DNA from 4 places in the Arthrobacter glycogeni genome. Region 2 is predicted to be linked to each of the others. Evidence: riboswitches for the same ligand, from Rfam matches in the RefSeq annotation. Region 2 holds a riboswitch; each other region holds the start of a gene.
The links. A riboswitch is a leader RNA that binds a small molecule or an ion and turns the genes downstream of it on or off. The one in region 2 is predicted to bind S-adenosylmethionine.
Positions count from the first base shown of each region.

Region 1: linked by a shared signal. The riboswitch ahead of metX (homoserine O-acetyltransferase MetX) and the one ahead of sfnG (dimethylsulfone monooxygenase SfnG) in region 2 are both predicted to bind S-adenosylmethionine.
Region 3: linked by a shared signal. The riboswitch ahead of ACX80G_RS16635 (MFS transporter) and the one ahead of sfnG (dimethylsulfone monooxygenase SfnG) in region 2 are both predicted to bind S-adenosylmethionine.
Region 4: linked by a shared signal. The riboswitch ahead of ACX80G_RS06200 (MetQ/NlpA family ABC transporter substrate-binding protein) and the one ahead of sfnG (dimethylsulfone monooxygenase SfnG) in region 2 are both predicted to bind S-adenosylmethionine.

Region 1 is NZ_JBTNDV010000010.1:117,114-124,747, reverse strand. Features, by position in the region: gene ACX80G_RS12050 (alpha/beta hydrolase) at 1-477, opposite strand, end outside; gene ACX80G_RS12045 (SGNH/GDSL hydrolase family protein) at 569-1,414, shown strand; gene metX (homoserine O-acetyltransferase MetX) at 1,462-2,565, opposite strand; SAM riboswitch class IV at 2,647-2,781, opposite strand; gene ACX80G_RS12035 (VOC family protein) at 2,900-3,541, shown strand; gene ACX80G_RS12030 (CPBP family intramembrane glutamic endopeptidase) at 3,587-4,387, opposite strand; gene ACX80G_RS12025 (DeoR/GlpR family DNA-binding transcription regulator) at 4,418-5,218, opposite strand; gene ACX80G_RS12020 (class II fructose-bisphosphate aldolase) at 5,215-6,099, opposite strand; gene ACX80G_RS12015 (1-phosphofructokinase family hexose kinase) at 6,096-7,097, opposite strand; gene ACX80G_RS12010 (ROK family protein) at 7,094-7,634, opposite strand, start outside.
Region 2 is NZ_JBTNDV010000003.1:136,963-144,596, forward strand. Features, by position in the region: gene ACX80G_RS04480 (aliphatic sulfonate ABC transporter substrate-binding protein) at 1-754, shown strand, start outside; gene ACX80G_RS04485 (ABC transporter permease) at 751-1,677, shown strand; gene acs (acetate--CoA ligase) at 1,653-3,614, shown strand; SAM riboswitch class I at 3,887-3,991, shown strand; gene sfnG (dimethylsulfone monooxygenase SfnG) at 3,997-5,142, shown strand; gene ACX80G_RS04500 (O-acetylhomoserine aminocarboxypropyltransferase/cysteine synthase family protein) at 5,142-6,473, shown strand; gene ACX80G_RS04505 (CoA-binding protein) at 6,470-6,973, shown strand; gene ACX80G_RS04510 (carbon-nitrogen hydrolase family protein) at 7,010-7,634, opposite strand, start outside.
Region 3 is NZ_JBTNDV010000020.1:39,682-47,315, reverse strand. Features, by position in the region: gene ACX80G_RS16650 (hypothetical protein) at 675-1,175, shown strand; gene ACX80G_RS16645 (hypothetical protein) at 1,398-1,988, shown strand; gene ACX80G_RS16640 (LLM class flavin-dependent oxidoreductase) at 2,009-3,376, opposite strand; gene ACX80G_RS16635 (MFS transporter) at 3,384-4,721, opposite strand; SAM riboswitch class IV at 4,761-4,875, opposite strand; gene ACX80G_RS16630 (hypothetical protein) at 4,939-5,208, opposite strand; gene ACX80G_RS16625 (NADPH:quinone reductase) at 5,261-6,280, opposite strand; gene ACX80G_RS16620 (hypothetical protein) at 6,343-6,855, opposite strand; gene ACX80G_RS16615 (flavin reductase family protein) at 6,911-7,429, shown strand; gene dnaE (DNA polymerase III subunit alpha) at 7,456-7,634, opposite strand, start outside.
Region 4 is NZ_JBTNDV010000004.1:149,831-157,464, reverse strand. Features, by position in the region: gene ACX80G_RS06220 (hypothetical protein) at 78-251, shown strand; gene ACX80G_RS06215 (purine-cytosine permease family protein) at 248-1,711, shown strand; gene ACX80G_RS06210 (alcohol dehydrogenase catalytic domain-containing protein) at 1,708-2,805, shown strand; gene ACX80G_RS06205 (TetR/AcrR family transcriptional regulator) at 2,832-3,467, shown strand; SAM riboswitch class IV at 3,628-3,745, shown strand; gene ACX80G_RS06200 (MetQ/NlpA family ABC transporter substrate-binding protein) at 3,948-4,829, shown strand; gene ACX80G_RS06195 (methionine ABC transporter ATP-binding protein) at 4,899-5,927, shown strand; gene ACX80G_RS06190 (methionine ABC transporter permease) at 5,927-6,586, shown strand; gene ACX80G_RS06185 (endonuclease/exonuclease/phosphatase family protein) at 6,607-7,356, opposite strand; gene ACX80G_RS06180 (MBL fold metallo-hydrolase) at 7,338-7,634, opposite strand, start outside.

The sequences.
Region 1 (7,634 bases), on a different contig from region 2:
GTCGTTGAAGAACGGGCTCCCCTCCGCGGGAACCGCGAACCCTGAGAGGCCGACGACGGCGGTAAAGTCCCGCGGGCGGTGGCGCAGCAGGCTGGTCGCAACGGCCATTCCCATGGAGAACCCCAGCAACGACACGCTGGTATGCGCGCCCTTGACCGAGTCCAGCCAGGTCACCACCCGGGCGACGGAGTCGGTCACGAGGTCCACCGAATATCCGGTGTCGTGCGACAGGGGAAACCAGGTAAACCCCGGCCCCTGTACGTGCGGCGCCCTGACCGACGCCACCGTGAGATCGGATGGCAGATGGTCCGCCAGGCCCATCAGGTCCTCCTCGTTGGCGAGGTGCCCGTGGAACATCACCAGCAGGGCTGTGCCCTGCCGTTCCGCTTCGGGGCGCGACCAGAGGACCACTGGATCCCAGGCCGTCGCGGTGGGCTGCTCGGCGGCTGGTGGGTGGGGCGTTTCCGAAAGGGTCATTGGAGTATTCTGGCACGCACCGGCCGGCGGCACCCAGCGGGGGTAGCGGTCGGGGGTCGCGTTCGGTGACCGTCTGTTACAGGATAGGGGGATGAGCCGGAACCTATCCCCACCCGCGGAGTCCCATCCTGCGCAGAACACCACTCCCCACCCCTGGACGCGGTATGTGGCGTTGGGCGACTCCTTTACCGAGGGCATCGGGGACCCGAATCCCGGGAGCGTGGGCGGCAACCGGGGGTGGGCCGACCGGGTGGCCGAAGAACTCAGCAGGGGCCATGAGGATTTCGCCTACGCCAACCTCGCCGTCCGCGGCCGGTTGCTGCACGAAATTGTGGCTCAGCAGGTGGGGCCGGCGCTCGCGTTGAAACCGGATCTGATCACCATCTCGGCTGGCGGCAACGACCTGATCCGCCCGGGCGGCGACCCGGACCTGTTGGCGGCGCGCCTGGATGATGCCGTCGGGGCATTGCGTGCCGATCACGCGACCGTGGTGCTGTTCGCCGGCCCGGACGCCCGCGAGTCCGTGCTCGGCAACTTCCGGTCCAGGACCGCCATTTATAACGAGAACCTCAGGATCATTGCCGCTCACCACGACGCGCTGATCGCCGATATGTGGGCCCTGCGCCAGTTGGTGAACCCGCAGATGTGGGACGGCGACCGGCTGCACTTCTCGCCGCTGGGACACCACACCATCGCCATGATGGTGCTGGAAACCCTCGCCGTGCCCCACTCCCTGATGCCCCTTGAGCCGCAGCCGCTCCCCCCCAAGAGGTGGCGCGCGGCCCGGACGGAGGATCTGGTGTGGGCCAAGGTTTATTTCGTACCCTGGGTACTGCGCCGGTTGCGGCGCCAGTCCTCCGGGGACGGGATCCTGGCCAAACGCCCCGACGCTGCCCCCATTTTTGGTCCGGGGATACCGCCGGGCATCGGGGGCTAGGCTCCTACCCTGCCTGGATCACCGGCCACGACGATGGCGACCTCGCGTCAGGGCGCGGGATAGAAGGCCTCCCGCAGCCGTCCGCCGAGTTGCTGGATCTCGGTCAGGAAAGCGTCATGGCCGATCGGTGAGCTGATCATATGCACGGGTACCTCACCCGGCAGCGCCGCCGCCAGGACATGGGACTGGCTGGGGTAATACAACCGGTCCGAATCCACTGCGGCGATGAAGAACTCGGCGCTGGCTTGGCCGAGGGCGTCCTGCAGGGTGCCCCGGTCGCGGCTGGCGTCGTGACCCATGAGGGCTTCGGTGAGCAGGACGTAGCTGTTGGCGTCGAACCGTTCCGCGAGCTTGTCGGCCTGGTGATCCAGGTAGCTTTCCACCTGGTAGCGACCGCGGGCCGCAGGATCCGGCGAGCCGAAAGGCGTCTCCCTGCCCTGGGCGGCCCGGCCGAACCGGTGCTCCAATTCGGGTTCGGACCGGTAGGTGATGTGGGCGATGCGTCGCGCCAGACCCAGTCCGTCGACCGGCCCGGGGCCCGGGTAATAGTCACCGCCAGCGAAGCCGGGATCCAACCGGATGGATCGAAGCTGCGCCTGGGCAAAGGCAATTTGCTCGGCCGAGCTGGCCGCGGTGCAGGCAATCACCGCGCAGCGCTGGACCCGGTCTGGGTACTGGAGGGCCCACTCCAGTGCCCTGGCCCCGCCGAGTGATCCGCCGACTACCGAATGCCACTGCCCGATACCCAGGGCATCGGCGAGGAGCGCCTCAGCGCGGACCGAGTCCCTGACCGTGAGGTAGGGGAACCGTGAGCCCCAGGGGATGCCGTCGGGATCGGCGGTGGCCGGACCGGTGGACCCATAGCACCCGCCGAGCATATTGATGGACACGGCAAAATACCGGGTGGTGTCGATGGTTTTTCCGGGGCCGACCAGCTGGTCCCACCAGCCGTCCTCGGTCGAATCGCCCCGGGCGACGTGAGTGCTGCCGGTTAGCGCGTGCTGGATCAGGACGGCGTTGGATCCGTCGTCGTTGAGGGCGCCCCAGGTCTCGTAGGCGAGCGTCAGGTTGGGGAGGTGTCCCCCGGTTTCGCAGGTGAAGGCCCCGAGGCTGAGAGTGCGGAGGACGCCGTCGGGACACTCTCCAGGGATTGACTGGACGGCATGAAGTGCCCCTGGGCCGGGGTCCTGCTGCGTCGTGTGAATAGTTGCCACTGGTATTGCCCGCCTCGGAGTTAGCGCTTGCGCCTGACACCTTGCCCGCCGCCCGGTCGTCACCCGGGGCACCCCGCCGCGAAGGAGGGTTGCCGTCCAGCAAGCCGGGGCTTGGTGGAGCGGGCGTTCCGCTCCGTGCTGGCACTCGTGACCTGTTCCTAGATAACCCGAAAAGAACCTTCGGGCGCAAATATGTGAACCTCTGTGGCCCGAAGATAAGGTAAGGGTACCCTAAGTCGAGACACAGATCACAAAGTGCCAAACTAGGGCCATGCGCTTGGACCATGTCTCATATGCCTGTGAACCCGACGGCCTCGTAGCGACTGCTGGGAGGATTTCTGATGCCCTCGGCGTGGATCCCGTAAAGGGCGGTGTGCACCCCCGCTTCGGCACCAGGAACATGATCTTCCCGATGCTCAATGGCCAGTACCTGGAAGTGGTTGAAGTGCTGAATCACCCCGCCTCCGACAAAGCTCCCTTCGGGCAGGCGGTTCGAGCCCGTTCCGAAGCCGGTGGCGGATGGATGGGCTGGTGCGTCGCGGTAGACGATCTGGCCCCGTTTGAGCAGCGGCTGGGGCGGAGCGCCGTGCCAGGTAACCGCAAGTTCCCTGATGGGCAAGAACTGACCTGGCAGCAGATTGGGATCAAGGGGCTCATCGCCGACCCCCAGGTCCCCTATATGCTGCGGTGGGATGACGGTACCGAGGCACTTCATCCGTCGCAGGCGAAACCGGCGTCGGCCCGTCTCGATTCACTGACGATCGCAGGCTCCCCCGATCGGATCGCCGAGTGGCTGGGCACCCCCGCCACCGAGCCTCTTGATGGCGTTGCAGTGCACTGGGTGGCGCCGAATGGTACCCCCGGCATCATGTCGGTAACCTTCCAGACGGACAATGGCCTGGTGGAAATCTAGCCAGCTGTTTTTATCGGCCCGTCGAGGGTGCCGCGGGGTATGGTGCTACGCGCCGATTCCAATCGCCGGGCCGAAGAGGGCGAAGCCCACAAACCCGGCAATATCGAGGACAGCGTGGGCTATCACCAATGGCATCACCCGTTTGGTCTTCGTGTAGGCGTAGCCGAACACCACACCCATGATGAAGTTACCGATGAACGGCCCGAAGCCCTGGTACAGGTGATAGCTTCCTCGAAGTACGGCGCTCGTGACGATGATCACCGGAGTCGACCAGCCGAGGTGCTGCAGCCGGTGGAACAGGTAGCCCACTACAATGACTTCTTCAAGCACCGCGTAGCGCACCGCTGAAAGGATCAGGACGGGCACCGTCCACCAGTAGGCGTCGAGCGCAGCGGGTTCAATCGCCGTCGTGATTCCCAGCGCACGTCCCGCCGCATACACACCCAGCGTTCCGGCGCCGATCACAGTCGCAAGACCGAAGCCCAATCCGAAGTCGACCTTTGGTTTGCTGAAGGTGAATCCCAGGGTGCGGAACGCCGATTTGCCGGGCTCAGTGAGCAGGAACAGAACCAGAAAGACCGGGATCAGGGCGAAGAAGATGCCCAGCAGTTGGTAGGTCAAATCAAGATACTGGCGGTCATTGAGGACCGGGTTCAGCCGGGTGGTCTGCGCCGCGAGCGGTGCCTGGCTCAGTTTGTCCAGCAGGTTCACCACGGCGTACACGGCGGACTGTCCGAGGGACAGTCCCAGGACGATGGCGATCTCGGCGGTGATCCGCCGGCGCTGAACGGGTGCGGAGCGGTCGCCGGCGGGAGTGGCTGACGCTTTGGGTAGTTCGGTGGGCATGCCAGCCATCCTAGTGGGCGTACCTTGGGGCTAGTCGGCCCCCACCGCGGGCGCCACGATCACCGCTGTACCGTGCTCCTCGAAGGCCTGCAACTGCCCAGCGGTAATCCCCGAATCGGTGATCAGATTGCTGAAGGTGTAGCCGGTCATGGTGGCGAAGCGCCGGGTGCCGATCTTCGACGAATCGGCGACCACGTACGCGGTGGACGCCCGCCTCGCGACCATCGCGTTGACCGCAGCCTCGCCTTCGTCGCTGATCGTGGGCCCTACCACCGGATCCAGTCCGTTGACTCCCACGAAGGCAAAGTCCAGGGCCACCCGCTGCAGCACCGCATCAGCGTATGATCCCACCAGTTCGTAGGAGCGGGGGTTGACGATCCCACCGGTGACCATGATCTTGAAGTTCGGTCGAACAGCCAACTGGGCAGCGATGTTGATCGCGTTGGTCACCACTGTGAGGGTGGGCTTGTTCGAAGGTTCCATCAGGTCGCTGCGCTTGCTCAGGGCCGAGGCAATAGCCGTGCTGGTGGTTCCGCCGCACAGCCCGATTACCGCCCCCTTCGGAATCAAATCGCTGGCGGCCCGGGCAATCGCCCGCTTCTGCTCGGCGTGCACATCCCGGTTGTAGCGTCCCGGCAGGTCATAGGCGACGGTCTCAATGGTGGCCCCACCGTGGGTTCTGGTGAGCAGCCGCTGCTCCGCAAGGCTGTCGAGGTCCCGCCGTGCGGTGGCCGGTGAGACCTTGAGCTTGGTGACAATCTCCTCGACGTCCACCTGGCTGACTTCGGAGAGGAGGTCGAGGATGGCGCCCAGCCGTTCTGCGCGTTTCATCCCGCCGGTCCGTTCCCCATTATCGGGGCCGGCGTCGCGGCCCGCCCCCCGGCGGCGAACAGGGTCAGCAGGCGGGCCGTTTCCGATTCGATAGCAGCACGCCCGGCACCCAGGTATTTCCGTGGGTCGACGACCGAGGGGTTGTGCTCGAGGTAGAGGCGAACGGCCCGCGTGGAGAGGCTGTTCAGGTGGGTTGAGACGTTGATCTTGGTCATTCCGGACCGGATCGCCGCGGCAAGCGTGTGATCGGAAACCCCGGAGGATCCGTGCAGCACCAGCGGCACGTCCAGCGCCGACTTGAGCGCGGCAATAAGATTCAGGTCCAGTTCGGCGCTGCGCTGCGTCATGGCATGGGAGGAGCCGACGGCGACGGCGAGCGCGTCGACACCTGTGGCCGCCACAAACGCTGCCGCCTCCACCGGGTTGGTCCTGACGCCGGGCGCGTGGGCGCCGTCCTTTCCCCCGACTTTGCCCAACTCCGCTTCAACAAACACGCCGCGTTCGCGCGCGTAGGCGGCCACCCGGGTAGTGGCGGCGAGGTTATTGTCGTAGTCCAGGGCGGCACCGTCGTACATCACCGACCCGAACCCCAGGTCAATGGCGGCGAAGGCCAGCTCGGGGTCCTCGGCGTGGTCAAGGTGCACGGCGACCGGGACCCGGGCCGACCGGGCGATCGCGAGGGTGGCAAGCGCGAGGGGTTCCAGCCCTCGGTGGTATTTGACGCAGTTTTCGGAAATCTGGAGGATCACCGGCAGTCCGGCGGTCTCGGCGCCGGCGACCAGGGCCTCGGCGGTTTCCAGCTGGACGACGTTGAAGGCGCCGATGCCTGTGCCTGCCGCCGCCGCCGCCGCCATCAGATCACGTGTCGGGGTAAGGGTCATGAGCCGGTCTCCTGCCGTGGTGGGTCGGTGGTCGGTAATCGAGTCTGGCTGAGAGTTACTGCTGGTTCGAGGGTCCGGTAACTGGCGTCGAGTTCGCCGGCCGCTGGCATCAGGACAGCAGCCGCCGACCAGGCGGTCGCCAGCCGAAGCAGGGTTTCCGCGCTGGTGATGCCGGCGGCCAGCGCGACGGCGATCGCGGCTACCGCTGCGTCCCCGGCTCCTGTCGGGTTCCCGTCGAATCGCGGCAGGGTTGCCCTCAGGGGTGGTTCCTCCAGCCGGTAGAGGTACATGCCGTGCTCCCCGCAGCTGACCACCACAATCCGGGCACCACGGTCAAGCAACAGCCGGGCGCCGCCGTCGACGGTGGGTGCGCCGGTGGCGGCCAGGAGTTCGTGGTGGTTGGGCTTGACCACGTCGGCGCCGGCCTCGGCTGCGGCGAGCAGCGCCTCGCCCGAAGTGTCGATGATGCTGGGGATGCCATGAGCCTTGGCGCGGCGCACCAGGTCAGCGTAGAAGTGGGGCGGTGCACCGTTGGGAAGGCTTCCCGAGCCCACCAGTACACCGGCCCCCGCGAGGTGTGCGTCCACCAGACGGAACAGGTCCTCCCACTCCGCGGGGGTGAGGGGCAGTCCGGTCTCGTTGAAAATACTTGTCTGGCCGGCATCACGGTCGGCGAAGGCCATACTGCGGCGGGTGGCTGCGGCGACCCCGGTCAGTGCATGCGGGACGCCTGAGGCGGCCAACTCGGCCCTGAACTCGGCCCCCACCGCACCCCCGACCGGTGCGACGGCGATCGCCGGTCGTCCCGTCTGATGCACGACCCGCGCGACGTTGACGCCCTTACCACCGGCCCGCAGCAGCGGAGCGGAGACCCGGTGGGACGTACCGGGGATGAGCCGCGGGATGCCGTAGGTCAGGTCGACGGCGGGGTTGGCTGTCACAGTAAGGATCGGTCCGCTGACCCGCAGCTCCGACTCGGGGAGCCCCGGCGCGTTCACCGCGCGTCCAGCAGGCGGCGGGCCCGCAGGGAGGCACCGATCAGCCCGGCATCCTGGCCCATCCGGGCTTCAAGGAGTATCGGTCGACGGTGGAAGGAAAGGTTCTTCTCAACCTGCAGCCGTAGCGGGCCGAACAGCGCCTCGCCGGCCTGGGCCAGGCCGCCACCGATCACCACCGCTTCGGTGCCGAGGATCGCCGTCAGCTGCGCAACGTTGAAGGCGAGGGCGGCGACGGCGTCGTCGATCACCTGCCGGGCGATGGTCTCCCCGGCCGCTGCGGCAGCAAACACGCTGCGCGCCCCGTTGGCCGTCCGGCCACTGAGTTCGGAGTGGCGGCGGGCGATCGCCCCGGCGGAGCCGACGGTTTCCAGGCACCCGTGCAGGCCGCAGGTGCAATCGAAGCCGCCCGGCACGAGGGCGTGCCCGAGTTCACCGGCGTACCCACCGGCGAGCACCCGCTCCCCGCCGGTGAACACGGCGCCGGCAATGCCGGTGCCGATGATCATCACCACCACATCGGCAAACCCGCGGGCCGCG
Region 2 (7,634 bases):
TATCGACGTCGGTTCGACCGCCGGTTCGGCAGCACTTCTGGCCCGATCCAACGGGTCGCCGATCAAGGCGATCGACATTTACTCCCAGCCGGAATGGGCTGCTCTGGTGACCAACGCGGATTCCGACATCAAGGAGATCGAGGATCTGCGCGGCAAGTCGATCGCCGCAACGAAGGGGACTGACCCCTACTTCTTCCTCCTGCAGGCCCTTGAGGCCGGCGGGATCGATCCCTCCGAGGTGACGGTCCAGAACCTGCAGCACGCCGACGGGCGGGCAGCCCTCGCCAACGGGTCGGTCGACGCTTGGTCCGGGCTCGACCCGATCATGGCCTCAGCCGAGCAGGACGGAGCCACCCTGTTCTTCAGGGACATCGACTTCAACACCTACGGCTTTCTCAACGCCACCGAAGACTTCCTGGCGGAGAGCCCCGAGGTGGCCCAGACCGTGGTGAACGCCTACGAGAAGGCCCGCGAATGGGCGACGGAAAACCCTGAGGAAACGGCCGAGATTCTCGCTGAGGTGGCGGGAATCGACGTCGAGATCGCCAACGCGGTCATCATCGACCGCACCAACCTCAACGTCGACCCGGCCCCAGGCGAGGCGCAGCGGGCCGTGTTGGAGAAGATTGGACCGGTGTTCGTCGAATCCGGTGACGTCTCCAGCCAGGAGCAGGTCGATGAAGCACTGGACACCCTCTTTGATGACTCCCTGGTGCGTAACGCGGACCCCGCAGCGATTGAGGCCTCCTCATGACCCACGGCGGGAATCCCTATCTCACCGGGAACAGCGTTACGGGAGTGGTCAGGCCCGAGGGGCTTGCACCCTTGGCAGCCCCAGGCTCCACCCTCACAACGGCAGGCGCCGCCCAGCCGCAGCCCGAACGGGGTGGGCCGGCCCAGGGATGGTCCCAGGCCGGTCCGCTGCGGCTCGGCTGGGTGCGCCTGCTCCTCGGACTGATCCTGCCCACGCTGATCGTCACCGTGTGGCAGCTGAATTCGGTGACCGGCCTGTTCAGCGCCGTCCAGGTGCCGCCACCCGCGGCAGTGTTCAACGCCGCCGTCGAGCTGATACAGCGCGGCGAACTGTTGACCCATGTTGGCATCTCCACCCAACGGGTGCTGCTGGGCTTCACCTTCGGCGCCGCGTTGGGCTTGGCGATCGGCTCCCTGGTGGGACTGTCGCGGATCGCCGATGCCCTCCTCGCACCGACCATCGGCGCGCTGCGGGCCGTTCCGTCGCTGGCCTGGGTGCCGCTGCTGATCCTCTGGATGAAGATCGGTGAGGATTCGAAGATCACGTTGATCCTCATCGGGGCTTTCTTCCCGGTCTTCACCACTGTGTATCTGGCGTTACGCCATGTGGACCGGAACCTGGTGGAGGCCGGCCGGGCGTTCGGGCTCAACGGGTTCAAGCTGCTGACCACGGTGCAGCTACCTGCCGTGATTCCCTCGGTCTTCTCCGGACTGCGGCTGGGCCTCGCCCAGGCGTGGCTGTTCCTGGTCGCTGCGGAACTGATCGCCTCTTCCCTGGGGCTGGGATATCTGCTCAGCGACTCGCAAAACAATGGACGGGTGGACAGGATTTTCCTCGCGATCATCCTGCTGGCTGTCATCGGCAAAACCACCGACGCGCTCCTGGGGATTGCCGAAAAATGGGCGGTGCGACGATGGGCGTGAGCCTGCAGGAAACCGACCCGTTGACCGAGACCGGCCGGCTGGCGTTCTGGGAGCGGCAGGCGCGCCGGCTGGACTGGGCCACCGAGTGGTCGACCGTGCACACCTTCGATCCGGCCCGCCCCGCCCCGGGTGGGGCGGAGGAAGACCTCACCGTGCCGGTGATCGAGTGGTTCGTTGGTGGCCGTCTCAACGTGGCACACAACTGCGTGGACCGCCACGTCAACGCCGGGCGGGGTGACAAGGTTGCCCTGCACTTTGAAGGCGAGCCCGGCGACCGGCGCACAGTTACCTACGCTGATCTGCAGGACGAGGTGTCCCGCGCCGCCAACGCCCTGCTTGACCTCGGGATCGGCCAGGGCGACCGGGTGGTCATCTACCTGCCCGTGCTGGTGGAAACCGTCGTCGTCACCCTGGCCTGCGCCCGGATCGGCGCGGTCCATTCGCTGGTGTTCGGCGGGTTCTCCGCCGAGGCGCTCCGGTTCCGGGTCGAAGACACCGGCGCGAAACTGCTGGTCACCACCGATGGGCAGTACCGTCGCGGCCTGGCGGTGCCGGTCAAGGCCAACGCCGACGAGGCCGTGTCAGGGTCCACCAGCATCGAGCACGTCCTGGTGATCCGCCGCACTGGCAGTGACATCGAGTGGACCGAGGGCCGCGACGTCTGGTGGCATGACGCCGTCGGCGCCGCATCCCCGCACCACACCGCCGAGGCATTCGACGCCGAGACTCCCCTGTTCATCATGTACACCTCCGGGACCACCGGGAAACCCAAGGGCCTGGTGCACACCTCCGGCGGGTATCTCACCCAGGCGTCGTGGAGTTTCGATTACCTGTTCAGCCACCCCGACCCGGCCCGGCGGGACACCGACGTGCACTGGTGTACCGCCGACCTGGCCTGGGTCACCGCCCACACCTACGAGATCTACGGGCCGCTCGCCAACGGCGCCACCCAAGTAATCTTCGAGGGCACCCCCAACACACCCCACCCGGGACGGCACTTTGAGATCATCGAGCGCTACGGCGTGACCAGCTACTACACGGCGCCCACCCTGATCCGGTCACTGATGGGCTGGTTCCCGGACGGCGTACCGTCCGGTTACGACCTCTCCAGCATCCGGCTCCTCGGCACCGTTGGCGAGGCGACCAACCCTGAGGCCTGGCGCTGGTTCAGGGAGCACCTCGGATCCGGCACCGCGCCGGTGGTGGACACGTGGTGGCAGTCCGAAACCGGGGCCGCCATCCTGTCTCCCCGCCCCACCGATGCGTCGTTCAAACCGGGCTGCGCATCCCGCGCCCTCCCCGGCGTGAGTACCCGGATTGTCGACGACGACGGGCGCCCAGTCCCGCCCGGAGTGCAGGGCCTGATTGTGGTGGACCAGACCGGACCCGCCATGGCCCGGACCGTCTGGGGCGACCCGCAGCGGTACCTGGATTCCTACTGGCGGAAGTTCGCCGCCCAGGGCTGGTTCCTGGCCGGTGACGGCGCCCGGTACGACGACGACGGCGACACCTGGATCCTCGGCCGCATCGATGACGTGCTCAACGTGTCGGGTCACCGGCTCTCGACCATCGAGATTGAATCGGCGCTGGTGGCCCACCCATGGGTGGTCGAGGCCGGGGTGTGCCCGGTCGCCGACCCGCTGACCGGTCACGCGATCGCCGCGTTCGTCGTGCTGGCTGCATCACAAGGGGCAAGGGCCGAGGATGAGGTGGCCCGGATCCTGCGGGACCACGTCGGGACGGTGATCGGGCCGATCGCCAAGCCGGCCGCCGTCGTCGTCGTCGCTGACGTCCCGAAAACCCGGTCCGGGAAGATCATGCGCCGGCTGCTGACCCAGCTGTACGAGGGAACCACGCTCGGTGACACTACCTCGCTGCAGAATGAGGCCTGCGTGCCGGGAATCGCGGCGGTCCTGGCCGCGAGGGCAGCACCGTGACCCCGCCCCGCGCGCGGCCGGCGCCTCATCCTCCGGCCGTCCCGGAGACCTTCCACCCGGTTTCAGTGACCTTTATCGCCGTCCCGGGGTCAAAGTGGGCATCGGTGGCGAACATACCGCCCACCGATCTCCAGTTTGACCCCCGCGGTCCGGGTTGATCACCGATCCGAAGCTCGGGCGACCTCAAGGCCCTGCATCATGTGACTGAGGACGACACCTGCAACGCTGAGCAACATTCTTGGTCTACCGCGAAGGGGCTGCCACACTGGTGGTGACCATCCCGAGCGGTACGAGAGATCTGGCTCATTGACACCGCAGCAACCCTGGCCACTGCCCCGGCAGTGACATTAGGGTGCTAATGCCAGGCACGATGGAGGTTTTCATGGCTATTGATCTATCCCAACCCCTCAAGTTCGCCTACTGGGTTCCCAATGTGAGCGGCGGGCTGGTGGTGTCGACCATTGAGCAGCGCACCAGCTGGGACTTCGACTACAACAAAAAACTGGCGCGCATTGCAGAAAATGCCGGCTTCGAGTACGCCCTCTCGCAGACCCGGTACGCGGCGTCGTATGGCGCCGACAAGCAGCATGAGGCCACCTCATTCTCGCTGGCGTTGCTCGGCGCGACCGAAAAGCTGAAGGTGATCGCCGCCGTCCACCCGGGCATGTGGCAGCCCGGTGTCCTCGCGAAGTTCATTATCACCGCCGACCACATTTCCGGTGGTCGGGCGGCAGTGAATATCGTCTCGGGCTGGCTGAAGAGTGAGTTCACCGGGTTCGGGCTGCCGTGGCTGGAGCACGACGAACGGTACGTCCGCACCGAGGAGTTCATCAGGATTCTCCGCGGCCTCTGGACCGAGCAAAACTTCTCCCAGGCCGGGAAGTACTACAACATCACCGACTTCACCCTCAACCCGCCACCCGTTGACGTGCCGGGGCGGCCGCACCCGGAGATCTTTTTCGGCGGGAACTCGACGGCGGCACAGGCAACCGCAGGCCGGGTGGCCGACTGGTATTTCTCCAACGGGAAGGACCTCGAGGGGTTCAAGGAGAACGTCGCTGGCGTGCAGGCGTCAGCAGCCGAAGCCGGACGGCACCCGAGGTTCGGGCTCAACGGGTTTGTGATCGCCCGCGATACCGAGAAGGAGGCCCGCGAAACCCTCCGCGAGATTGTGGCCAAGGCGCACAAGCCGGCCGTCGAAGGGTTCCGCGACGCGGTCCAGGAGGCTGGCGCGTCCACCAAGGACGGCAAGGGCATGTGGGCCGACTCGTCCTTCGAGGACCTGATCCAGTACAACGACGGGTTCAAGACCCAGCTCATCGGGACGCCCGAGCAGATTGCCGAGCGCATCGTCGAGTACAAGAAGATCGGCGTGAACCTCATGCTGACCTGCTACCTGCACTTCCAGGAGGAAGTCGAAGCCTTCGGCAAAGACATCCTTCCCATTGTCCGCGAGCTCGAAGCGGACCTCGCCCGCAAAGAGGGCCTAGATTTCATTGTTGACGACCAGATTAAGGCAGGTGTCTGATGGCTGACCGCAGCTTCGGTTTCCGCACGCGCGCCCTCCACGCCGGAGGCACTCCTGACTCGGCCCATGGGGCCCGGGCGGTACCCATCTACCAGACGACGTCGTTCGTCTTCAAGGACACGGCCGACGCCGCCAACCTGTTTGCGCTGCAGAAGTACGGCAACATCTACTCGCGGATCGGCAACCCCACGGTCGCTGCGTTCGAGGAACGGATTGCGTCGCTGGAGGGCGGCATCGGGGCCGTGGCGACGGCGTCGGGCATGAGCGCCGAATTCATCACCTTCGCCGCGCTGTGCCAGGCGGGGGATCACATTGTCGCCGCGTCGCAGCTCTACGGCGGCACCGTCACCCAGCTTGACGTGACCCTCCGCCGGTTCGGCATTGACACCACGTTTGTGCCCGGCACCGACCCCGCTGACTATGCCGCGGCCATCCAGGACAACACGAAGGCCGTCTACGCCGAGGTGATCGCCAACCCGTCCGGCGAGATCGCCGATATTCAGGGGCTGGCAAAGATCGCCCACGACGCCGGGGTGCCGCTGATCATCGACTCGACCCTGAGCACCCCCTACCTGATCCGGCCGATCGAGCACGGCGCGGACATTGTGATCCACTCGGCCACCAAGTTCATCGGCGGGCACGGGACCACCCTGGGCGGCGTCGTCGTCGAGGCCGGTACCTTCAACTGGGGCAACGGCAAGTTCCCCACCATGACGGAGCCGGTGCCGTCCTACGGCAACATCCAGTGGTGGGCCAACTTCGGGGAGTACGGGTTCCTGACCAAGCTGCGCACCGAACAGCTGCGGGACATCGGCCCGTCCCTGTCCCCCATGTCCGCGTTCCAGCTGCTGCAGGGCGTCGAAACCCTGGCCCAGCGGATGGACGAGCACCTGGCCAACGCGCAGGCGGTCGCCGAGTGGCTCGAGAACGACCCGCGGGTTGAATACGTGAACTTCGCCGGGCTCCCCTCGCATCGTCATTTCGAGCGGGCAGCCAAATACCTGCCGCAGGGGCCGGGATCGGTCTTCAGCTTCGGGGTGAAGGGCGGCCGGGCGGCCGGGCAGAAGTTCATTGAATCACTACAGCTCGCCTCGCATCTGGCGAACGTCGGCGACGCACGCACCCTGGTCATCCACCCCGGCTCGACGACGCACCAGCAGCTCTCCGCCGAACAGCTGGTCACGGCCGGCATCCCGGAGGACCTGGTCAGGATTTCGATCGGGCTGGAGGACCTGGAAGATATTCTGTGGGACATCGACCAGGCGCTGGATCTTGCCACAGCGCCCCAGCTCGCTGCGGCACCGGGTTCAACCGAAGGAGTTCAGGCATGAGCGCTGGCCCGGAAACGGTGCGGACCTGGGAGGGCCCGTCAGCACCCGAACGGCTCTCCCTCCTGCGGAATGCCAAGTCTGTGGCGATTGTTGGGGCGTCGGACAAGCCGTCCCGCGCGTCGTACTTCGTGGCAACGTACCTGCAGTCGTCGTCGCCCTACCGGCTGTACTTCGTGAACCCGGTGGCCAAGGAGATTCTAGGGCAGCCGGTGTACGCGTCACTCGCCGACCTGCCCGAGGTCCCCGACATTGTTGACGTGTTCCGGAAGCACGACGACCTCCCGGGCGTCCTGGAGGAGACCAAGGCGGTCGGCGCGCAGACGCTGTGGCTGCAGCTGGGGTCCTGGCATGAGGGCGTTGCGCACGACGCCGAAAAGGCGGGACTGAATGTCGTCATGGACCGGTGTATCAAGATTGAGCACGCACGGTTCCACGGCGGACTGAACCTGGCCGGTTTCAACACGGGAGTGATTTCGTCGAAGCGCCGGGTCACCGCCTAGCCCGACCCCACCAAACAGAGATCCATCGGTCCGGGGCTAGTGGGACTCGACGATCTCCTCGTTGCGCGCGAAGCGGCGGTTCTTCAGGACGGGCAGGAACTGTCGGACGTCGGCGATCCGTCGGCGTGACACATCGGTGGTGACCACGCCCTCACTCTCCTCATTGAGGAAAACCTGCGGAATGCCCATCGGGTCGAGGATGGCTGAGTGGCCGATGGTGTGCCCGCTGGAGGTTCCCGCCGCGGCAATCCAGACGGTGTTCTCGATGGCGCGGGCCTTCAGCAGGGTCTCCCAGTGGTCCACCTTGTGGTCGCCTTTGAACCAGGCGGCCGGCACCAGGATCAGGTCCGCCCCACGGTCCGCAAGCGCCCGCGCCTGTTCCGGGAAGCGGATATCGTAGCAGGTCATCAGGCCCACCGTCAGCTCACCGATCGTGACCACCTTGATACCGCCGTCGCCCGGCTTGATCCGGGTGGACTCCTGGTAGCTGAAGGCGTCGTAGAGGTGCAGCTTGCGGTAGGTGTCCACAATCTTGCCGGTGGCGTCGACCAGCACCAGCGTGTTGTAGGGGCGATCCTCGCCGCTGCCCTCGTACCCGCCGGCAACAATGGCGATGCCCAGTTCGGCGGCGACGAAGGACAGTTGCTGCACGAACGTCGAC
Region 3 (7,634 bases), on a different contig from region 2:
CGGTCGCCGAACACGCCGCGATACTCGCCCACCCACCGGAATACTGTTGCACGCGAGAAGCGGCGTGCAAACGGAGAAACACACGCGCAACCAGGCCACTCAGTGTGGCGCGACACGCCCGTTAGCTGGTTCCTGCACGGAAAATCGCTATCAACATGTCATTTCCGATCAACAGGATTCGTCGTACTATCGACCGGCTTCGGAACGCTTTGGCTACTGGCAGACGGAGGATTTCCGTGGCGGATCAGTGAGGGCGTTCGTTGGATTCGGCTGACAGAAGTCACGCGAAGATGCATCTCTCGCCGCCCACGAAAGGCAGCGAGCTTTGGCTGGGATGTGGTCGGGAAAATCTTTCTCTGCTAGCCCCACCCGGGCCGTAAACCGATTCCATGGGCTCTCCACCTCGGCCTGTTACTCGTCCTCAGTTACACGGGCCAGGGCATCAGAGGTGACCCCACCTGAGCCGACGGCGAAGTGGTCCGAAACGAAAACGCGGGTCTCATCCATCGGCCCATTGAGCCAGGCATTGCCATAGCAAAGGGCTGCACCCGTTTGTTCCCCATTCAGAGATTCTGGTTCTACGTCCGCCCTGGTAACCACGAGCAATAGCCAAAGGCTACAGCTGCTCATTCGGCGATCCCCCACCGCTCTGCCACCTCGCTTAGTATGGCCGCATGGGGACCGTCTTGGATAAGCGACAACGGCATATTGTTCCGATCGTGGCGGTCGGCGTTCTGATCACCGCAGCGTACGCGTTGATCGGCGCACTACAGATTCTCGTCTGGAACCCCATGGCGGCCGTTCCGGGTATGAGCCTCCAAGAGATCAATACTGCTATGTCGTCTGCGAACGAACAGCTAGTGGAAGCCCCGGTTTATATGTGGGCACTGACCGGTCCGATCCTCGCGCTTATCGTCGGTGCCTTCGCTATCGTCAAATACCCTGACTTGCCGTGGATGATTAGCCGGTTCTTCCTGATCATCGTCATGCTCGGGATGCCTGCCTACTTCTTTGCCTCTTTTAATCCTGAAATGAGCATCGCTGACGCGTTCGCCACCTCAGGCGGAGACCATGCCCCCTGGAGCAATATTCTCTACGCCATGAGCCTCCTCTCATTGATCCTCCTACTGGTCACCGCTACACGGAAGGATCAGCCCCATCGGAAGGCTGCCTAGTTGTAGTCCGCCTTGCATGCTTCGATCGAGTATTAGACGAAACCCCCAAACCTGCTCAGGATCGGCGCTGACGAGGCGATACGCACCTTCCCCGCCCGAGGAAATGCCGGGGAAGGTAGCCCAACCGCTGCAGCCACATCATGGATCGACAGGCTTCTCTGGCACCCGAACCGATGGTTGAATCACCCTTACTTCGGGAGTCCGCAGTAGTTACGCTGAGGCATGGACGATATCGGACGCGCCAAGGTGGGCAAATGGGAGAAGATTCAATATATGGTCCTGATTGGCATCTTCTTTCCGGCCTACCTGATCTGGGGTGTGCTCGAGGGCCTCGGCATCAGCTTCTGGGCCAGAACCGGGTTTACCCTCTTCATCTACTTTGGTCTGTTGTATCTCCTCGGGCGACCCGCTGGGGCCGAACGCCGACGACGACTTCAGACCGAGTCGGATCGCGGGATTTTCGACTGCTCCATCCGCTTCGCCAATGCCCTGCCCGGCTCGTTGCGGGACCTGTGGGATGACGGCGTCGCACAGCAAACGGGACAGGGAATGGATTTCCAGACTCAAATGGGTGATCTGCAGCCTGCGCCAGCCGGCCGCAAACGGACCTACGTCATTCTGGACATCCTGGACCGGGTTGAGCCGATCAGGAAACCACGGGTCTGGCGTCGCGGGTGGGCTGTTGCCGTCCTGCAAACCGATAAGGGAATGATGCATCTCGCAGCGGATGAGGACGCGCTGGCACGTCTAGAAGAGGCCCTGTCGACGTCGACCGAGGACAGGCCTCAGCCCGGCGACTCGTCGAATCGATGACAACACCAATTATGCCCAGCTCATCCTTGGCGGAAGCGGGCGCCGTAATGGTCATCGGCCAGGCGGGGCCCCTCTCCGAGAATGATTTCTCGGAGAGTGGTCCCGGGTTGCGGGGCCTCCGGCAACAGTCCCCGTCGGCGCAATTCGGGTGAGACAAGGCGCACGAATTCTTCCAGATCTGCTGGACGCACTGCGTTCGACAAGTTGAACCCGTCAACGTCGCCCTCATCCATCCACCGTTCCAGCTCGTCGACGACAGTCGATGGGGAGCCCGTAATGACCGGGCCCCGTCCCCCGATGGCCACAAAGTGCGCCAGCTCGCGGACCGTCCACACCCGGGACGGATCCAGCTTGGTAAAGGCGGCCAATGCGGATTGGTTTCCCTCGGTTTGCACGTACTCCAGGGTGCTATCCAGGTCGGCTGTGCTGAGATCCACACCGGTCCAGCCAGCAAAAAGAGCTAGCGCGGCCTGCGGATCAATGTAGCGGGTGTAGTCGTCCAACCGCGCCGTAGCGGATTCTTCCGTTTCCGCCACAATGACCGTTGCCATCGCGAAGATCTTCACAGAGTCCCGCGCGCGACCCTGGGCAGCAAGCGCTGCACGAATGCCGTCCACCCATTTGCGTGTCAGCTCGGTGGAGTAGCCGCTGAAGAAGATCGCCTCGGCGTGGTTCGCAGCAAAGGCCTGTCCCCGGGGCGAAGCTCCGGCTTGAAACAACAAGGGCGTGCGCTGAGGTGATGGCTCGGTGAGGGCAGGCCCAGGAACGGTGAAATGTTCACCCATGTGGCCGATGCCTCGCACCTTCGCGGGGTCAACAAAGACGTTGGCTGCCTTGTCTGCCCTGACCGCATCATCATCAGCCGAGCCTTCCCACAGCTTGTAGACCACGTCCATGTACTCCTCAGCGCGGTCATACCGTTGGTCGTGCGGAATTTGTTCGGTGAATCCAAGATTCTGGGCGGCGGAGTCCTGATAGGACGTGACGATGTTCCATGCCACCCGCCCGTTGGTGAGATGGTCGAGGGTGCTGAATTTTCGCGCCAACAGGTAGGGCTGTTCGTAGGTGAGGGATGCGGTGACTCCGAAGCCGATGTGGCTGGTGGCCGCCGCCAAAGCGCTCACGATCAGCAGTGGGTCCAGCATCGGGTATTGCACTCCGCCACGAACAGCTTCATCAGCGTTCCCGGCGTAGATGTCATACTGTCCCAGAATATCGGCGAAGAAGATGCCGTGGAAGCCTCCCTCTTCCAGCGTCGTAGCCAGGGAGGTCCAATAGGTGAGCTCGTTGTACCGGCGGCTTTGATCCTCAGGATGTCTCCACAGACCAGGCGACTGGTGAACTGGGACTAGCATTTCAAAGGCGTTGAGCAGGATGGACTTCGTCACTGTTCTCCTAGAAAGTATCGGGGGTTGACTTGTCTTTGGCGTAAGCACGGGCCGGGTCCTTCGCGGCAAAGGCGGCAATAGCGGACAGCGCCGCCAGCAGGGTCAGATACCCGCAGATCAGCCAGGGCTGACCGCCACCACCATTGAGGAGAGCCGCCGCGATGAACGGCGTGAGACCTCCTGAGAGGACTGTGCCCACCTGATAGCCGAACGACACTCCGCTGTAGCGCAGATGCAACGGGAACTGCTCCGCAAACCACGCCGCCTGCGGGCCATAAATAGAATCGTGCAGGACGTTCATTCCCAGAATCATCACCAGCGGCAGCAGGACGAGCGGTCCATGATCGAGGAACCAGAACAGCGGCCACACAAAAATGCCGATACCAATCGTGCCCGCTATGGCGATGGGCCGCCTGCCGTAACGGTCGGAGAGCCACCCCCAGAACGGACCCGAGATCAGTCCTACCGCGGAGCCGACCAGGACCGCGGTCAGTCCCGACGTCGTATCGTCCCGGCGGGAACTGATGTATCCGAGGAGGTACACGGTGAGCACCACAAACAGTGCCGGTTGAGCCAGCCGGAGACCAATAGCCACCAGCAGGCTACGACGGTGATATCTCAGCACCTCGGCAATGGGGGCCTTCGCGGTGTTGTTCTCCGCCGTGAGCTGCTGAAACTGGGGTGCGTCCTCAACACCAAGCCGGATGACCAACCCAATGATCACCAGTACAGCGCTGGCCAGGAAAGGGATCCGCCATCCGAAGGATTGAAACTGCTCGGCAGTCATGGCCAGCTGGGTGAGGGCGAAGGCGCTGGTGGCCAGCAGCATGCCCGCGGCGGAACCGACCTGGGTGAAGCTGCCGAAGAACCCGCGGAGGTGTCGTGGAGCGTGTTCGACCGAGAGCAGGGCCGAGCCTCCCCATTCGGCGCCGGCCGATAGCCCTTGCAAGAGGCGGAGCGCCACCAGCCCGACGACGGCGAAGCTGCCAATACTGTCGTAGTTGGGTAGGAGACCAATGCCCGTTGAGGCAACTCCCATGGTGAGCAGGGACGCCACCAGCAGGGCTTTGCGCCCGATCCGGTCACCGAGATGGCCTGCCAGGATCCCGCCCACCGGTCGCGCGAAGAAGCCCACGGCGAAGGTGGCGAATGATGCCAGGACGCCAGCGAGTGCCGAGGACTGCGGGAAGAACTGGGTGTTGAAAATCAGCGCCGCGGCCGTTCCATACAGGTAGAAGTCGTACCACTCGATGGTGGTGCCAACAAAGGCGGAACTGAGGACACGCTTCTTGTCACGGATGCGGATTGCGGGTGTGGGCACCGCAACGGATTCGACGACGGACATGGAACAACCCCTTGCACATCAGGCGCAACCGGTTCAGCGACGCCATACTTGCCCGTGCGGTTCCGCATCGGGCCGAATCATCACCTGGGGCACCCCGCTACAGCGGGAGGGTTGCCGCCCGACAAACCAGGGTTTTGCGTCGGGGCTCTTGATTCTGCTTTCGAGACTATGGTCTGACGCCGCTGCTGCTAAAGCTGATGACGCCACATGACCAGACCTACGGCCGCGGACCGTGCAGTTGACCGTACTGCGGCGGCCCGTCAACCGCGTCGGGTGAGGGGAGACAGCTGGTGAACAGAAAGGCGATGGCGAACGCCCACAATCCGGCGCCCCACCCCACATCGCTGCGGAGGACGTTGTCTGTTCCTCCCGAGGTCACCACGGCAGCAACGATCCCCACAAAGAGTCCCGCCGAGACGCCCAGCACCAGCCCACGTCCCAGGCGTCGCAGGAGACGGCGAACGAGATCCCGATGCACGAACGCCATTTCCCACTCCTCGGAACAGTCTCAGTCAGCTGCGCAAACGCGCGCTTTTTTGTTAGCCTAGCTCGGCCACGCGGATCAGGACCTTGCCAGTGACGCCATCCTCGACGGCGTCGTGCGCGGCCGCTGTTTCCTCGAGCGGGAACCAGATGAGCGGGAGCCCCGCCGACTCCCCCACCGGCAGCGCGCCAGCCCGCAGCGCAGCGGTAATGTCCTCGGCGGCGGCGTGCAGGGCAAAGGATCCCACCGTGTACAGGAGCAGACCCTGCCAGCGGACGTTCTTCGCAAAGCTCGCAACAATCGGGGTGGTGAAATCGTCCCCATTGTTGTTTGCGTAGTAGGCGATGCTCCCGTGGTTGGCGAGCACCTCGACGTCGAGCCTAGCGTTCTGGGCCGGAGCCACCTCCACCACCTGGTCGACGCCATCGGGTGCAATCCCGAGGATGCGGTCTGCCAGTGAGTCATCGGGGTACCGGAGAACGTGATGCGCGCCGGCGGCGGAGGCAAGCTCTGCCTTCGAGTCACTGCTGACCGTCGCGATGACTGTCGCACCCGCCCAGACAGCCAACTGGATCGCTGCATGACCCACCGCACCCGCTCCACCCTGGACAAGAACCACGCGGCCCGCAAGGGCGCCCGGTGCGAGCCGGGATGGACCGTGCTCGTGAACGGTCAGCGCCCGGTGCGCCGTCATCGCCGGAACACCGAGGCTGGCGGCGACGTCAAAATCGATGCCTTCCGGTAGTTTTACGACCCGGTCAGCCGGAAGGACGGCAAACTCCTGGGCGGTCCCGGTCGGCCGCCCGTGGGCCGCAAGGTACACCCATACCCGGTCGCCGACCTCTGCGTCCGTCACGCCCTCACCCAGCGCATCCACTATCCCGGCACCGTCCTGGTTCGGGACCAGCTCCGCGAAGGCCACATCCCCGGCGGAGCGCGCCTTCCAGTCGGTGGGATTCACGCCCGAGGCGGCGATGCGAACCCGCACTTCTCCCGGACCGGGAGCAGCGACGTCGCGGTCGGCGAGGGAGAGAACGGTTGAGGGGCCAGTGTGGGAGTAAACGATTGCTTTCATGGCTGATGGAACGGGCTGGCCCCACGCACTATTCCCGGGACGTCGGGGACCTAAGGCGCGAGCTAGGGGTGGCGTTTGCCCCAGGCCAGCTCGATCAGCGCCGAAATGAACACCACCAGCGCCGCTGCGGCGGGCCAGATAGCTGCCGCGCCCAGCGAGTGCAGCACAAACTCGGGATCGGCCCCGAACATCATGCCCAGCCACTGTCCGACGACGACGGCGAGCACCGACCCGATCAATGACCCGCCCACGGCTGCGCCGATCCGCTGCCAGGCCCCAGCCAGGTCCATCCGCTGAACCAGGAGCCATCCCACCACAATGCCGACCACCAGCTGGAGACCGCCCAGCGTAAGATCGCGCAGCAGGCCAGCCTCTTCGGGGACTGGGTCGCCGTAGAGTCCGCCGCCGGGCGCTGCGAACCACCAGACAGCTCCCATCAGGAGCCCTAACCCCGCCATCGCGCTGACCCACCACAGCAGGGACGTGGGCGGAACCGCTGTGTCATCGGTGGTGACCGCGTACACGGGCGGCGGATAACTGCCGGGCTGCTCGGCTTCAGGAGTGGAGGGGTGCATGACTTATACATTAACAAAGTTATGCGTCGACTGGACCTCGCCTAGGGTGGGGGGCGTGGATCCCCTAGACCCAGCCGACCAGCCTGTCACTGACCCGACGGAAGCCTTCCGAGACGCCTTCCGCCGCCATCCGGCTGGGGTGACGATCATCACCGCGGTCTATCAAGGAGAACCCTACGGATTCACCGCGACGTCGGTATCATCCCTGTCCGCGGCCCCGCCGCGCTTCACCTTCAATATGGCCCGCACCTCGTCCTCCTGGCCCGCAATCGCGAACACCAACTACATTGGCGTGCATATGCTCGGCCTCGCCAACCGGGAACTCGCAGACCGGTTCGCGAGGAGCCGTGACCGTTTCGACGGGGACCACTGGAAGCCCGGACCGCACGGGGTACCGCTCCTGGCCGACGTCGCAGCTCACCTGATCGGGCGGATCAGCATGCGGCTGTCCTTCGAGAACAACGCCGTGGTGGTGGCTGAAGTGCAGTCCGGCGAGGTGGGCCCGCCCGGGGTCCCCCTCCTCTATCACGGCGGGGCATACGGGCAGCCCGCCGCGCTGGACTACGAGATCTGACCGGCCGGTCAGACGTCCAGTTCCGGTTACACGTCCAGGCAGGCGGGGCCCAGCAGCACCTTGAGGTCGCCGAAGAGCGACGACGTCGGGTTGACCCGCAGTTCGACCCCCAACCGCATGACCTCTACCTTCCGGTTGCTGTTCAACCGGATCTGGACTTCGCTGGTGCCGGGGTGGGTTCTCAGGACGTCCCGCAGTGCGACGA
Region 4 (7,634 bases), on a different contig from region 2:
ATTGACACCGCCCAGCTTTAGGGCTCTCATGAACCAGGAAACCGAAAGATATTCGATTATTTGAAGAGGAGGCAGACGTGGTCAGAGATTCCGCCCAGGTGCAACAGGAACTGCAGCGCCGTATAGAGGTGATTCGCACCGTCGAGGCCGCTGACCCGGCGCGACGCGCACTCAGCCGTAACGACCTGGCCGTGTATGTGGGCACCACCGTCCTGATAAGCCTGCTCGGAGTGCTGGTGATGGTCCTGTGACCGGGTCTAAAAGCACCGCTGCGGAAGAAGTAACGAACGCCAATACTTTCGGTTCCCTCCCCCTGCTGAAATCCGAGCGAGTATGGACCGCACTTGACTTCAGCTGGGTGAACGTGGCGCTCGCTATCGCGACATGGGCGTTCCTGGTGGGTGGCGCAACCGCCTCGTTCGTGGGCTTCCAGCAGGGTGTAGCTGCGATGATCATCGGAAATGCGATCGGGCTATGTTTTATGGTCCTCGCCAGCACCGTAGCCAGCCAACGGTACGGAGTAGAGCAGTACACCATTCTTCGGCCGGTCTTCGGAGTAGCGGGGGTTGGGGTGCTGGTCTTTACAGTTGTGCTGATCACCGAGATGGGGTGGTCGTCACTGCTGGGCATCATGGTGGGTCGTGCCACAACCCAGGTAGCAGGTGTTGCTACCGGGATGGAATTCGATGAGTATGGCCTGATGGTCACTTTGGGGGCCTTGGTGGCGCTCGGCGTTGCCTGGTATGTCCTCTCCCGCGGCCCCATCACGATCGGCCGTCTGAACAAGTTCATTGCACCTGGGCTTTTGATCGTCACCGCGTTGCTGATGGTCTTTCTGGTCCTTAACACTTCCTGGACAGCACTGCTGGAAGCAGCACCGCTCGCGCCATTCGATGATCCCCAGCTGAACTTCATGATCGCGGTTGAGTTCAATGTTGCTGTCGGCGTTTCGTGGTACCCGGTGATGGGCTCGCTCGCTCGGATGACCACGTCGCCGAAGGCCGCCATCTGGCCTGCCTACGGTGGACTGCTCATCGCCACCCTGCTGGCGCAGATTGTCGGCATGGGAGCGGCCCTGACCCTGGGTGACTCGGATCCCACGGTGTGGATGATCCCCTTCGGCGGTCCGCTCTTGGGTGCGTTTATCCTGTTGTTCATCTGCTTCGCCAACATCACCAGCATGTCCTCGATTGTCTACTCCACAGTGCTTGCCCTAAGGCAGTCCAGCGGTCAGTTACTCACTCGTCTGCATTGGAAATGGCTGTGTGCCGGGTTTTTCGTATTGCCTGCGTTGCTGGCGTTTTTCCCCCAGTTTATGTACGAACGATTCGTCTTATTCGTCACGCTGAGTGGTGCATTTCTCGCTTCAATGTGCGGGGCAATCATTGTTGACTACTTCATCCTGCGGAAGCAGCGCATCGACTTGGCCGAGCTCTATGCCCCCGGAGCCAAGAGTGCTTATCACCTGCCCGGCGGGGTGAACTGGGCTGGCATGGCAGCCGTGGTTGCAGGCGCTGTGTTCTACCTATGGATCTATAACCCCGTCACCCTCGAAACCCAACCCGCGTTCAACGTCATTTCCGCTTCGCTGCCCGCCGCCGTCGTCGGAGGAATCGTGTATTGGATTCTGGCGGTCGCGCTTTACCAGCGGCGAGGAATTGGTGGCTATGACCTGGCAGAACCAACCGATGTGAAGGAGTCGCACTCATGAGCATCAGCTCGCGTGCCGCGGTGCACCGCGGCAGTGGATCCGCTCTGGAGATCATCCGGATTGACGTGGCCGCGCCCGGACCGGGTACGGTGCTGGTTCGACTCGGCGCGTCGGGCGTCTGCGGCTCCGACAGGCACGTTCTCGACGGTGAATGGGAGATGCCGTCTCCCACCGTGATGGGCCATGAAGGCGCGGGTGTCGTCGAGGCTATTGGCGGGGGCGTCGAGGACGTAGCTGTTGGGGATCATGTGGTGCTCAGCTGGTTTTACCCGTGCCGGCGCTGTACCGCCTGCCTTTCCGGGAGGGCCTTTGTGTGCACTGGTAGTCGCTCGGAGGAATGTGTGCTGCCCGACGGGAGCACGCCACTGTCGGAGAACGGTGCCCCAGTGTTTCCCTATCTGGCGGTCGGGTCGATGAGCGAATATGCGGTCGTTCCCGAATCGGCTGCGGTGAAAATCCCGGCGGAAGTGCCCTTTGATGTTGCTTCACTTCTGGGATGTTCCGTATCCACTGGCGTTGGAGCAGTAGTCAACGACGCGCGGGTGGCGCCCGGTCAGTCCGCCGTCGTCGTCGGGACCGGTGGGGTGGGCCTGTCCATCATTATGGGACTGAACCTGGTGGGAGCGTCCCCAATTATCGCTGTCGATCTGAGTGAGGAGAAACTTGCGATAGCGAAACGGTTCGGGGCCACTCATACGGTGATCGCGGGTTCGGGTACCGAGCAAGTGATCCGTGAGATCACCGGTGGGGGAGCGGACTATGCGTTCGAGGCGATTGGCCGGAAAGAAACAATTGAATCGCTGCCCGGGCTGCTCGTGCGAGGGGGCACTGCCGTCCTGGTTGGTCTGCCCCCGGCCGATGAGACGGTCAGTTTCGATGGGCTGGCCTTGGCTGAAGGCGGGCTCCGGATCGTCGGATCCAATTATGGGTCGACTGTCCCCGGGCGTGACTTCCCCCGGCTGGCCGAACTGTACCTGGCCGGAAAGCTCCCAGTGGACGAGCTGATCTCAAACCGTATCGGTCTGGACGACGTCAACGAAGCATTCGATGCGATGCGTCGTGGGGAGCGGGCACGCAGTGTCATAGTGTTTTAGCCTCCTCCCAACCACAAAGGAAGTCGATGGTCAGGCCCAGCACCCGAATCCTCACTCGCGGAAAAATTTTCCGGGCAGCCTTGGAACGGTTCGATGAGAACCGGGAGTTTTCGATACCCTTGCTGGCCAAACGGCTCGGTGTTAGTCCTTCCTCTCTCTACCACCATGTGAAGGGAGGAAGGACTGAGATCCTTGAGGGCATTCGTGCTCTCATCAGTCAGGATGCGCATGACCGGGGGGACTTCCCCCGCGGCGGTGGGAGCTGGCAAGAACAGACGCGCCGCTGGGCGATCAACTATCGCCACGCCATGGGACTTCACCCCATGGTCATTCCAGCTCTCGTTGGCGAATCAGTTGACGACGAGCCAACGTTGGAAATTTATGAAGCTCTGGCTCAGATCCTTGAGACGGCTGGGTTCCGCGAAGGACTCCTGCTGGACGCGCTGTCCGTCGTGGACCTGCTCGTTCTTGGCTCCGCGATTGACGCAGCCTCCCCTGAACCGCCCTGGGAACCATCAGAACACGACCACCCCGCCCTGTCCCGGGCATTGGCGGCTCGCGCGGATATCGGGCGTCAGGATAGCGCTTTCACCCTCGGGCTCGATGCGGTCGTCACCGAACTGGAACGAAAGCTCAACACCCCAACCCCCTCCGCCGGGTAGTTACTTCCGACGACTCACAGGCGCTTTGATGGCGGATCCACCCGATCTCACACCTCGGCGACCCGGTCAATGAACGGAATGGGCTTGACAAGGCATTTTATGACGATCCATAACGCCAAGGTTTTGACCCGACAAAATTTCTGCTTTAGCGTGATCTCAGAATCAAGAGTTCAACCAACGGCTCCCTGGCCGGTTGAACAGCAACCCTCTCCCGTAGTGGGGTGCTTCAGGTGAAGATTCGGCCACCGGAACAAATCCCCGGACGGCAAGTACGGCGTACCCGGTACCGACCCTCATTCAGGGCTCGTAGTGGCTACCGCCCGCGATCTTGAAGCGAGCCAGCATGTAACCTCTGAGCCACCTCCACCCGAATGTCGTTGCAGTTCTCGCAGCACTTCGCACACCTTCTTATCTGCCGACCCAGCGGCCGCGCCCATCCAATATCCCCGGCCGGCTGGACTCCACTCAAAGGAAATCATTATGAAATCCCGCAAACTCCTCACCATCGCCATCGTCCCCTTTCTCGTCTTCACCGTAGCGTGCGGCGCTGCAGAGGGCTCCGAGTCCGGCAATGAGAGCATCAAACTCGGCGTCGTCGGCGCCAGCGACCCGGAGTGGGGCCTGCTGACCGAGGCCGCCGCCGAGGAAGGCATCGACCTTGAGGTCATCGACTTCGCCGAATACACGCAACCCAACCCCGCGCTGAGCGAAAGCGAACTGGACCTGAACCAGTTCCAGCACCTGGTATATCTGGCCCGCTACAACGTCTCCAGCGGTGAAGAACTCGCCCCGATCGGCTCGACCGCCATCTACCCGCTCGGCCTGTACTCCACCCAGTACGGGTCGGTGGAGGAAATACCCGAAGGCTCAACGGTCGCCGTCCCCAACGACGAGAGTAACCTCGCCCGCGGTCTGCTGGTGCTCCAGTCCGCGGGGCTGGTGGTGCTCGACGACGGTGGCAGCGCTTTCTCCACAATCGACGACATCGACGAGGAGGCCTCCAAGGTCACCGTCACCACCCTCGAAGCCTCACTGACGCCCACATCGCTGCCCGACGTCGCGGCCGCCATCATCAACAACGACTTCGTGCAGGATGCTGGCCTGAACTTCGAGGATGCCATTGCCCAGGATGATCCGGCCGATCCGGCAGCCGCCGCGTACGTGAATGTGTTCGCAGCCCGCGCCGGCGAGGAAACCAACGAGACCTATCAGAAGCTCGTCAGTATCTACCAGGAAAACCAAGAGGTGCAGGACGCCGTTCAGGAGACCTCGGGTGGGACCGCCGAGTTCCTCCAGGTCACCCCCGAGGAGCTGCAGACGACCCTCGGCACCGTCGAGGAAGACACCCGCGCCCAAGGCTAATTAGCCCTCTCTCTCCTGTGGCCGGCCGGTGATCCCGGCCGGCCACAGGGTCTTTCACCAAGGAACTTCATGCCTCTCATTTCACTGCAGGGCGTCACCAAAAGCTTCCCGCCGGGCCGCCGCGGCGACGCCCCGGTACACGCCATCGACAATGTCAGCCTTGACATCGAGGCCGGGGAAATCTACGGGATCATCGGCTACTCCGGTGCGGGTAAAAGCACCCTGGTCCGCCTGATCAACGCCCTCGAAAAGGCCACCAGCGGAACCATCATCGTCGACGGTCAACAGGTCACCAACGTCCCGGATAGACAGCTCCGCAAGCTGCGTCTCGACATCGGGATGATCTTCCAGCAGTTCAACCTGTTCAACGCCAAAACGGTCTGGAACAACGTCGCCTACCCCCTGCGCGTCGCAGGGAAGAGCCGCGACGAGATCCGGGCGCGCGTCACTGAACTCCTCGACTTCGTAGGGCTGGCAGACAAGGCCTCCAACTACCCTGAACAGTTGTCCGGGGGCCAGAAACAGCGGGTCGGCATCGCCCGGGCGCTGGCCACCTCACCGAAAATCCTGCTCGCCGATGAGGCGACGTCGGCCCTGGATCCCGAAACCACCCACGAAGTGCTCCGGTTGCTGCGCCGGGTCAACGAGGAACTGGGCATTACCATTGTGGTGATCACCCACGAAATGGACGTGATCCAGACCCTCGCCACGAAGGTGGCGGTGATGGACAGCGGCCGGATCGTGGAGCAGGGTGACGTGTTCGACGTCTTCTCCACCCCTCGCGAAGCCTCCTCGCAACGGTTCGTCGCCACCGTGGTGCGGGGGATCCCCTCACCCGACGAACTCGCGGTCCTGCAGGAACGACATCTCGGCCGGATTGTCACCTTCTCCTTCCGCGACGGCGACTCCTCCCAGGCCTCCGTCTTCCTCGAACTGGCCGCTGCCGGCGTCGAGTTCGAACTGATCTACGGCGGTATCAACGACATTCGGGGCCGGGCGTTCGGCCATCTCACCCTCGCACTCACCGGGCCCGACGGCGCCATTGACGCGGCGCTCACCGGGCTGGCCGGACGTATCACTGTGAAGGAGCTCAGCTGATGGATTCGCTCATCACCCTCACCCCGGAACTGTGGGAGGCCACCTACGAAACCCTCTACATTGTTGGGTTCAGCCTGCTCTTTGGCGGGTTCGGCGGGCTCCTGCTCGGCATCGGCCTTTACACCACACGGGCCGGCAGTATTCTCGGTAACAGCGCCGTGTTCAGCACCCTGAACATCATCGTCAACATCTTCAGGCCCATCCCCTTCATCATCTTCCTCGCCGCCGCGCAGCCCCTGGCCCGGGCGGTCACCGGAACCGGGATCGGCAACAGTGCAATCATCTTCACCCTGTCCCTGGCCGCTGCGTTCGGGATCAGCCGCATCGTCGAACAAAACCTACTGACCGTCCAGCCCGGGGTTATTGAGGCGGCACGGTCCGTCGGAGCCGGACGCCTCCGCATCATCCTGACCATCCTCATCCCCGAGGCGCTTGGGCCGCTGATTCTCGGCTACACGTTCATCTTCGTGGCACTGGTCGACATGTCGGCGGTCGCCGGTTATGTGGGCGGCGGCGGGTTGGGCAACTTTGCTATCCAGTACGGCTACCGGCAGTTCAACCCGTGGGTCACGTGGGCTGCGGTGATCGTAATCATCCTGCTGGTCCAGGCGGTGCAGTTCCTCGGCAACGCGCTCGCCCGGAAGGCGCTCAGGCGTTAGCCGACCGAACGCGGCCCGGCTCAGAGATCGAACCCGTAAGTGGTGACCACTGGTTTATGGTCGGAGGGCGCAATATCCTCCTCGAAAAAATCCACGATCTCAGTGCTGAGAGCGCGGATATTTCCATAGTGGAACTGGAAGTCAATGACCCAGGGTGTGGTTGGTTTCGGCCAAGTGGGAACCGTGGGCCAAGTGGGGCCGGGAGTTACTCCAAGAGCAGAGTAGGAATCCTGTAATCCCGCGGCATGCAGGATCCGGGTGACGTGCCACGACTCGTTGAGATCGCCCATGAACAGTACGGGATCCCCGTGCGCACCCAGCAGGGTGACTGCAGCCCCTGCGGCTTCGGACTGGGCGATCCTCGGGTTGATGTGCTCGGTCAGCTCGCGTTCCGTCCCGGGGAAACAGAAGTGGGCGGTACTGACAACGAAAGTGGTCCCGTCCCGGGCGGCGAGCCGAACCCAGAAGAGCTTCCGGTCGCGGTGGATCTCGTCCACCCCGATACCGATGTCCAAGGCGCCATGCTCCACCTCGGTGAACAACCCGGCGTCCCACCAGATAGAACTTTCGTGGGTCCAGCCTCGGTCTTCGTCCTCGACCCGACTGTGGTGAGGGAGTTCACTATCGATCACTGCGCGGGTGGCTGGACGAAGTTCCTGGACGGCGTAGATGTCGGGACGACGTGTGCGCAGCAGCGCCCGGAGCGCGGGTTCGCGTTCTGGCCATCGGGTGTCCGCCCAGATGTTGTGGGTCATGACAACGAAACGCATGGAATCATCGTCCTTTCTGAATCGGCGCCGCGTGCGCCGGGCGCGAAGGGGCCGGGCTGGGATAGCTGGAAGGACTGGCCGCGTGCGGGAAGGATGAGGGGTGTGGAGGTGCGCGGGAAGAGGTTCGGGTGGGAACTGTGCACGGCCGCGACAGCTCCCGGACGAATGGTGTCCACGAGCCAGGCGAGGTCATCTGGACTTGCATGCCCGCCGGAGTCGAGCCAAACAAAGTCCAGTCCGAGCGTTGCCACCCAGGCCTGCAATGAGGTCCATTCCGG